DNA from 4 places in the Comamonas sp. UBA7528 genome. Region 3 is predicted to be linked to each of the others. Evidence: predicted binding sites of a transcription regulator. Region 3 holds the regulator's gene; each other region holds the start of a gene.
The links. The regulator FNR, encoded in region 3, switches genes on or off when oxygen is low (the NO sensors DNR and NnrR bind a similar motif). The targets are predictions, from matches to a motif close to TTGATNNNNATCAA.

Region 1 (2,197 bases), on a different contig from region 3:
GTGCCCATCAGCCACATGGCCGAGGAGCTGCACATTGCCAAGCTGCCGCTGGACGTGATGGCCGTGCATGTGGATGCGCTGTGGCACAAGCGCGGCCCCAACCGCCCGGCCTACGACTGGATGGTGCAGGCCCTGGGCCGGGCCGCGCAGCAGGCGCTGGCATTGCAGCACCCGCTGTAACCCGCCGCAACGGCGCGGTGCGACATTCCGGGACAATAGCGCTCCATGCGCATCCAGCTTTTGTCCGACCTGCACTTGGAAGTGCATCCGCAGTTTGTTCCGGAACCCGCCGCCGACGCCGATGTGCTGGTACTGGCCGGCGATATCGGCTCCTACCAGGACGGCAGCCTGTTGCAGGACGACTGTTTCGGCCTGGAACGTTTTTCGCCGCTGCCGCAGTATGCCGGCTGGCCCTGCCCGGTGGTGTTTGTCCCCGGCAACCATGAGTACGACGCCCAGGACTGGGATGCGGCGCACGCCCGCTTGCGCCGCATCTGCGACCGGCTGGGGCTGATCTGGCTGGAGCGCGACACCGCCGTGCTGGACGGCGTGCGTTTTGTCGGCACCACGCTGTGGACCGACTATGACGCCATCGCCCTGCTGGACGACCAAGTGCAGGCCGGCGACATGGGCCGACTGCTGAAGCTGCGCGACAAGTCCTTTCGCGCGGCCAACTTCTACCTGCAGAAAACCGGCGGCACCCGCCATGGCGCACCGTTTCTGGCGGCCCCCATGCGCGAGCAAGCCCTGGTGTGCCAGGAATGGCTGCGCACGGCCCTGGCCCAGCCTTTTGATGGGCCCACCCCACTTCGCCCCCAGCCTGCGCAGCAGCGACCCCCGCTACGGCATGGTGCCCGGCACGGCCGGCTTCTGCAATGCGCTGGACGATCTGCTGCCCTGTGCCCAACTGTGGCTGCACGGGCATTTGCACACCCCAGTGGACTACACCGCCCAGGGCTTACGGGCCGATGGCAGCGCCTGGCAATGCCGCGTGCATGCCAACCCGCTGGGCTATGCACGCAAGGGGGAGCAGGACAAATTCCACCCTGCGCAAAGCTTGGCCCTATGATGCATTGCAGGCGCAGGGCCTCCGCCTTCAAAAAACATGACATGCGTCAAGACAACAAGCAGCCATCCGCAATAACCTGTGCCTGTTCACTCATGGAGAAACCGTCATGAAGATTCTGCTTGCTGTCGATGGCAGCCCCTACACCAAGAAGATGCTGGCCTACATGACCACGCACGAAGAGCTCACTGCCGGCACCCATGCCTACAGTGCGATCACGGTGCAGTCGGCTCTGCCCCCCCGCGCCCGCGCCGCCCTGGGCAAGGAAACCGTGGACGCCTACTACGCTGAAGAGTCGGCCAAGGTGCTGGATCCGGTGTGTGAATTCCTGGCCCGCCACAACGTCCAGCCCACGCGCATCGCCAAGGTGGGCCCCGCCGGTGAGGCCATTGCCAAGGAAGCCGTGGAAGGCAAGTACGACCTGATCATCATGGGCACCCACGGCCATGGCGCGCTGGGCAAGCTGGTGATGGGTTCGGTCAGCACCCAGGTGCTGGCCAACTGCGACGTTCCGGTGATGCTGATTCGCTGAGGCGCCTGCCCCTGCATGGCCCGCATACGCCTGCGGGCCATGCACCACAAAAAAACCGGCCCCTCGGAGGCCGGTTTTTTTGTGCTCGGGAACCACTGCAACGGCGGAAGCTACGGCTGCCGCTGCGCCGTCAGCCCACGGCCAGCATGCCTTTCTTGGCCGGTTTGGCCTTCTGGGACAGTGGCAGGTATTCCGGTGAGGCGTGCAGCGTGGCCATGCAGGTCTTGACGCACCACTCCACCACTTCGTCGTGGCTGTAGGCCTGGGTGTGCATCAGCGCGTCCACCATGGGATCGACGGCGCGGGTCATCAGCATCTGCCGGGCCACCAGCAGGGGCCAGCCGGGGTGGATGTGGCCGGCTTCCTGCGCCTGCACAATCCATTCTTCCAGGCGCGTGCTCAGGCCCTGCAGCGCCAGCTGGTAGGGCTCCGAAGCCTTGAGCGCATGGCGGATTTCGGACTTGCGCTCGGCCAGCAGCGGCGCATCGGAATTCAGCTGCGCCTGCAGCACCCAGCGCACAAAGGCCTGCAGCCGCTGGCTGGGGCCCATGCGGGCGGGCAGGCCGTCCAGGAAACCCTGGGCACGTTCCAGACCCCGC
Region 2 (2,197 bases), on a different contig from region 3:
CGCAAAGCGTGCTGGCCACCGGTCCCAGCGGGCTGCAGCGTCTGCCCATGCGCTCCTCGCCGCTGACCGTGCTGGCCGACCAGGGCATGCTCATAATGGGGCGGGTGGACGAAGCGACCCGCCGCATCAACGAGCTGCTGGGCACCGAGAACCAGCAGCGCTTCTCGGCCGCATTGGGTGACATTGCTGGCGCGGCCAAGGGGGTGAACGAGTTGACCCACAGCCTGAACCGCACCATCACCGAGCGCATCGACCCGGCGGCGGCCCAACTGCCGGAGCTGTCGGAGAACGCCCGGCGCAGCATGCTGGCGCTGGAGAAGGCGGGGCAGGAGGCCGGTCAACTGGCCACCGAGGTGCGCCAGCTGGCGCAGCGCCTGCAGAATCCGGACGGTCCGATGGACCAACTGGAGCGCGGTGCCCAGTCCATGGGCGCGGCGGCAGAGCAGCTGTCCCGCACCACCTTGCCGGCCGTGACCCAGGCGGCCAGCGATGTCTCGCGCGCTGCGCGGGGCATGGGCGCGGCGGCCTCGGGCATTACCAACAACCCCCAGTCCCTGATTTTTGGCGAAGGCCGGGTCCAGCCAGGACCGGGCGAGCCGGGCTTTGCCGCACCGGCTGCGGCCAGCCGCTAAGGAGAAGGAGAACACCATGCGTGCAAGCACTTTGTTGGGGACCGCCTTGTTGGCGACGGGGTTGAGCGCCTGCAGCAACCTGCCCTCATCGCCCAGCCAGCCGGCGCGTTTCGATCTGGGGCCGGCGCCCGCGGTGGCCGCAGCAGCCCCCGCCAGCGTCCATCCGGTGCTGGCACTGGCCGATATCCAGGCGCGTGCCCAGAACGAGAACAGCACCTCCGTGCTCTACCGCCTGGCCTATGCCGATGCCAATGCCCAGCATGCCTATGCCTATGCCCGCTGGAGCCAGCCGCCAGCAGTGCTGGTGCAGCAGCGCCTGCGCGACATCCTGAGCCAGGACCGGATCGTGCTGTCCGCCGAGCGCGGGGCCCAGGCGCCGCGTGTGCAGGGCCAGACACCGCCAGTGCTGCAGTTGGCGCTGGAGGAGTTCGAACAGGTGTTCACCGGCAGCACGGCCAGCGTGGGGGTGCTGCGCTTGCGGGCCACCCTGATCGATTCCCGGCGCGGAGGCGATGTGCTGCTGGGGCAGCGGCTGTTCGCACTGCAGCAGCCCGCCAGTGCCGCCAATGCGGCCGCAGGTGCGCAGGCCCTGGCCCAGGCGGTGGACCAGGTCGGGCTGCAGCTGCAGCAATGGCTGGCGCAGCTGCCCGCCAAAGCGCCCTGAACCCGTTTTCACACCGCCTGCGGCGGTGTGCCAGGGGCGCGCACCGGATCCGCCGGGCGGTTGCACCAGGACAGTGAATCCTTGATGTGGCTCAACCTGCAGGGCCGCCGTGTCGCCGTAAGCTGCCCTGCATTGCAATTTGCGGAGCAGGCACATGGCCACACTGGAATGGAGCGACGAACTGGCGCTGGATATGGCTGCGATGGATGACACGCACCAGGAGTTTGTCGACCTGCTGGCCCTGGTGGAAGTGGCTCCCGATGCCGACCTTCCGGCCGCCTGGCAGGCCCTGGTGGAGCATACCGACGGCCATTTCGGCCAGGAAGACCGCTGGATGGTCAGCACCGGCTTTGCCCCGGACAACTGCCACAGCCTGCAGCACCGCGTCGTGCTGCAGATCATGCGCGAGGGTGCGGAGCGTGGCGCCCAGGGGGAACTGCATGTGATCCGCGGCATGGCTGCCGAGCTGGTGACCTGGTTCACCCACCATGCCCAGACCATGGATGCTGCGCTGGCCAAGCACCTCCAGGATGTGAATTTCGATCCCGCCTCGGGGGTGGTCTACCTGCCGCAATCACTGCCGCAGGCCCCCATCCATGGCTGCGGCGGCGCCTGCTCCACGGGCGATGACCATGTGGACCAGCAGGCCCGCACGGAACAGGTGGCCAGCAGTCTCTAGGCTTCCAGGCACATACAAGGGGGAGCGAGGGAGGCAAGCAGCAAGAAGAAGCGGGCGCGGGAAGGGGAATGCCCTTCCCGCAGCCTTGCCACCAGCGGCACGGTCCGCGGGCGGGCAGTGGGTGTCAGTGAGCGCCCAGTGCCGGGAAGATTTTCACCAGGCCGCCGGCCATCACCTCGATGGCCAGTGCCGCCAGGATCAGGCCCATCAGGCGGGTCATCA
Region 3 (2,197 bases):
GACGTGCCCACCCCGGCCGACCAGCTGTCCGCACGCCGTGCACTGCAGCTGCAGCTGCTGACCAACCGCAAGGCCACGGACCCGCGCACCACCTGGGAGCAGGATGTGGCGGCGGTGCTGGCTGCGGAGCGCAGCGACAGTGCGGCCCAGCGCCTGCAAAGCGCGCTCAAGGCTTTGCTGCGCGGCAGCAAGTAAGGCAGGCGCCAGCAGCGCCAGGATGCAGGGTCCTGCGCTGCAACCGCAAAAAGCCAGCCGAACGGCTGGCTTTTTTCATGCCATTTCAGGGTTTATGGGGACGCCGAAGGCAGTGACGCGGCAGAAAGAGGCTCGCACAATGGGGCATCTGCCCGCCACAACAAGGAGAGACCCATGCTGCTGCGTCGCTGGATGTGGATTGCCTGGCCGGCCTTTCTGGCCGCCGGGGTGATGGAGATGCTGGTGTTTGCCGTGGTCGACCCGCTGGAAATGCAGTGGCTGTCGGCCTACATCGAGGTGTCGCGCCTGGGCGTGTGCACGGTGGCCTTCTTTGTGTTCTGGGCCATCATCATGATGGCATCGGCCATGACCAGCCTGCTGGCGCTGTCCCCGCAGGAGCTCAATGGCCCGCAGGCCCGCGTTCCGTCGCTGTGAGCCGGGGGCATCACCCGGCAATGAAAAAAGCCTCCGGACGGAGGCTTTTTGCATGGGGCGGAAGGCGCTTATTCGCACGCGTGCTGGCTGTTGACGATGCGCTTGAGGCCTTCGGTGTCCAGGATGCGCACATGGCGCTGCTTCACTTCGACCAGACCTTCCTCGACAAACTTCGAGAAGGTGCGGCTGACCGTCTCCAACTTCAGGCCCAGGTAGCTGCCGATCTCCTCGCGCGTCATGCGCAGCACCAGCTCGGAAGACGAGAAGCCCCGGGTGTGCAGGCGCTGCACCAGGTTCAACACGAAGGCGGCCAGGCGCTCCTCGGCGCGCATGCTGCCCAGCAGCAGCATCACGCCGTGCTCGCGCACGATCTCGCGGCTCATCACCTTGTGCACATGCGACTGCAGGGCAGTCACTTCGCGCGAAAGCTCTTCCAGGCGGTCGAACGGCATCACGCAGACTTCCGCGTCTTCCAGCGCCACGGCATCGCAGGTGTGGTGGTCGTGCACGATCCCGTCCAGGCCAATGATCTCGCCCGCCATCTGAAAACCTGTCACCTGGTCACGGCCATCTTCCGTGGCCACGCAGGTCTTGAAGAACCCGGTGCGGATGGCATAGAGCGCCGTGAAGTCTTCGCCATTTCGGAACAAGGTGCTGCCCCGTTTGATTTTGCGACGCGTGGCCACAATATCGTCAATACGGTGCAACTGCTGCTCATTCAAGCCTGTGGGCATGCACAGTTCGCGCAGATTGCAGTTGGAGCAGGTGACTTTGATAGGGGGTGGTGTCATGGCACTGACGCCTTGGGCTCCCGCTGAACGGGCCATTGGACGTAACGCTGAAAGGTTATCGGGCTGGGAGGCGAGAGAGGGGGTGCTCAGTTGTGCGAATGATATGAATCAATTGTCTCAGGAATGGTATTTGAATGTCTTGATTTGCATCAAGGCTGATTTTCCCGGGGTGCGGCACAGTGCTGGGCAGCACCTAAGGAATATTCAATGACAGCAGTAACGCCGGAGCTTTTGCGTCGGTACGACGTGCCTGGGCCCCGTTATACCTCTTATCCCACCGCAGATCGCTTTATTGAAGCATTTGGTCAGGATGATTATGTGTTGGCGCTGGAACAGCGTAAGCACCATTCTGCGGCCAAGGCGCTTCCCATGTCACTGTATGTGCATGTGCCTTTTTGTGAGGCCTTGTGCTACTACTGCGCGTGCAACAAGATCATCACCAAGCACCATGAACGTGCGGTGACCTACCTGGAGTACCTGGAAAAAGAGGTCGCTCTGCAGGTGGCGCACTGTGGCAAGGGACAGGCAGTCAGCCAGTTGCATCTGGGTGGCGGCTCGCCGACCTTTCTGTCGGATGCCGAGCTGACCCGGCTGATGGACATGTTGCGCGCGAACTTCGCTTTTGAAGCGGTGGGCGAGTATTCCATCGAGGTCGATCCCCGCACGGTCACCCGCGAACGCCTGGCCCATCTGGCGCAACTGGGATTCAATCGCCTGAGTTTCGGGGTGCAGGATTTCGATCCCGATGTACAGAAGGCGGTGCACCGCGAACAACC
Region 4 (2,197 bases), on a different contig from region 3:
ACGGTGGCCCCGGCAAAGCGGTACTGGCCATTGGCCAGCGCGTTGTTCAGGAACAGCGAGGTCAGATACTCCGTGTGCATGCGCGCCGGCAGACGGGTCTGGTCGGCATTCCAGCTCATCAGATCGAAGCTGCTGTCTTCCTCGCCCAGCAGGTAGCGGCTGGTGTTGCGGGACCAGACCAGATCCTTGGAAGCCAGGAACTGGAACGATCCGCCCATCTGCCGGCCCGACAGATAGCCTTTTTCCGCCATGGAGCGGCGCAGCCCCTCGAGCTGGTCGTCGTCGATGAACACCCCCAGCTCACCGGGTTCGGAGAAGTCGGTCTGCGCCGCCAGCAGCATGACGGAGGCCAGCTCCGGCAGATCGGCAGGCACCAGGGCTTTTTCCTTGGCACTCCAGGCGCCGGGCTTCTTGCGCGCCAGGCGACCCAGGGTGGCCGCCACAATGGCCAGGAAGGTGCCGCCGAGGCAATAGCCCATGGTGTGCACGCGCGCCGCGCCGGTGCTGGCCTTGGTGGCCTCCAGGGCTGCCAGCACACCGCTGGAGAGGTAGTCCTGCATCTTCAGGTCGCGGTCCGAGGCATCGGGGTTGCGCCAGGAGACGATGAGCACCGTGTGCCCCTGGTCCACCAGGTACTTGACCATGGAGTTGCCAGGCGACAGATCCAGGATGTAGTACTTCATGATGCACGACGGCACGATGAGCACCGGCTCAGCCTGCACCTTGGCCGTGGTGGGCAGGTACTGGATCAGCTCGATCAGGTGGTTGCGGAACACCACCTTGCCGGGCGTGCAGGCCACATCCTTGCCCACGGCGAATTCCAGCGGCTCCAGCGCTTCGGCCGGCGTATCGGCCTTGGCCTTGCGCAGGGCCTTCAGGTCCTGGGTGAAATGCTGGAAGCCCTTGCGCAGGCTTTCGCCCTGCGTTTCACGGGCCTTGGCCAGCACCTCCGGATTGGTCGCCGCCCAATTGGAGGGCGACATCGCGTCCAGGCCCTGGCGGGCAAAGAAATCCACCATGTGGCGGTGGTGGCGGGTCATGCCATCGACCTTGGTGGCTTCGCGCCACCAGGCATCGCTGGCCTTGAAACCTTCCTTCAACGCACTGTAGGGCCACTGCGCCCAGGCAGGGTCTTTGAAACGGGTGTCTTTTTCCGGGGTCTCGGGATTGGCCGACGTCAGGCTGCGCTGCACCGCCTGGCGCGACAGCTCCACCGCCTTGTGTGCCAGCGCCATCTGCTTGCCGGGTGACGCCGCCAGGTGCATGGCCCAGTCGGCCGCCGCCAGCCCCAGCGCTATGGGCGACAAGCCCATGCACAGACGGCTCAGTTGCGCCTGCACCTGGTCATCAAGCTGTTTGCTGGGATCGATCGCCGGCACGGCGAAGGGGGTGTTCTCCATGAAATGGCCTCAGTGTCTCGGGTTTACAAATGGATGCACAAGCACCAATTCTCGGCAATAAGCCCCGGAAAACCAAAAGCAACTCCGCCCAGCTTGACGCAAGTCAAAACGGCGCAAAACGGCTATGACGCTTTATACCCCGATAAATTATTGCGCTGCAACATTGCAGAACAACCCGGCAACCGCCTCGCAGAAAGCTGGCACTCACACCCCGGCATCACGCTGCGGCTGGATTGCGCAATAGCGCAGCGGCACGCTCGGCAATCATTACCGTCGGTGCCTGGGTGTTGCCGCTGGTGATGCGCGGCATCACCGAGGCGTCGACCACCCGCAGCCCCTGCACGCCATGCACGCGCAGCTGGCTGTCCACCACGTCCTGCGGCCCCACCCCCATGCGGCAGGTGCCCACCGGATGGTAGATGGTATCGGCCCGCTTGCGAACCCAGTCTGCGATGGCACGCTCGTCCTGCACCGCGTCCAGCTCCGCCATCTCCCGTCCGCCCAGCTGCGCCAGCGCCGGCTGGCGCAGTATCTCCCGCACCCGCTGCACCCCGCGCACCAGGCGCGCCATGTCTTCGGGATGGGACAGGAACTGCGGGTCGATCAACGGCGCCGCCACCGGGTCCGGGCTGGCCAGCCGCAGCTGGCCCCGGCTGGCGGGTTGCAGCACACAGACATGGCAGCTGAAACCGTGCCCCCAGGTGTGGCCCCGGCCATGGTCGGCCTGCTTGCCGGGCAGGAAATGCAGCTGCAGGTCCACTTCCGGCTCTGCAGGCCGGCTGCGGATGAAGCCGCCC

Region 1: B3349_RS19115 (universal stress protein) is a predicted target of FNR. The motif match lies at 1,106-1,119, and genes of this name have one in related genera.
Region 2: B3349_RS18440 (hemerythrin domain-containing protein) is a predicted target of FNR. The motif match lies at 1,378-1,391, and genes of this name have one in related genera.
Region 4: B3349_RS13785 (PHA/PHB synthase family protein) is a predicted target of FNR. The motif match lies at 1,494-1,507, and genes of this name have one in related genera.

Annotation. Positions count from the first base shown of each region.
Region 1 covers NZ_DLMU01000015.1:155,190-157,386, forward strand. Annotated here, with positions in the region: gene B3349_RS19105 (LysR family transcriptional regulator) at 1-180, shown strand, start outside; partial or broken gene B3349_RS19110 (metallophosphoesterase) at 226-1,069, shown strand; gene B3349_RS19115 (universal stress protein) at 1,176-1,598, shown strand; gene B3349_RS19120 (TetR/AcrR family transcriptional regulator) at 1,729-2,197, opposite strand, start outside.
Region 2 covers NZ_DLMU01000015.1:12,536-14,732, reverse strand. Annotated here, with positions in the region: gene B3349_RS18450 (MlaD family protein) at 1-632, shown strand, start outside; gene B3349_RS18445 (ABC-type transport auxiliary lipoprotein family protein) at 649-1,296, shown strand; gene B3349_RS18440 (hemerythrin domain-containing protein) at 1,451-1,975, shown strand; gene B3349_RS18435 (MarC family protein) at 2,100-2,197, opposite strand, start outside.
Region 3 covers NZ_DLMU01000001.1:274,790-276,986, reverse strand. Annotated here, with positions in the region: gene B3349_RS01265 (DUF349 domain-containing protein) at 1-195, shown strand, start outside; gene B3349_RS01260 (hypothetical protein) at 370-630, shown strand; gene B3349_RS01255 (fumarate/nitrate reduction transcriptional regulator Fnr) at 699-1,421, opposite strand; gene hemN (oxygen-independent coproporphyrinogen III oxidase) at 1,629-2,197, shown strand, end outside.
Region 4 covers NZ_DLMU01000010.1:170,686-172,882, forward strand. Annotated here, with positions in the region: gene B3349_RS13785 (PHA/PHB synthase family protein) at 1-1,400, opposite strand, end outside; gene B3349_RS13790 (GMC family oxidoreductase) at 1,618-2,197, opposite strand, start outside.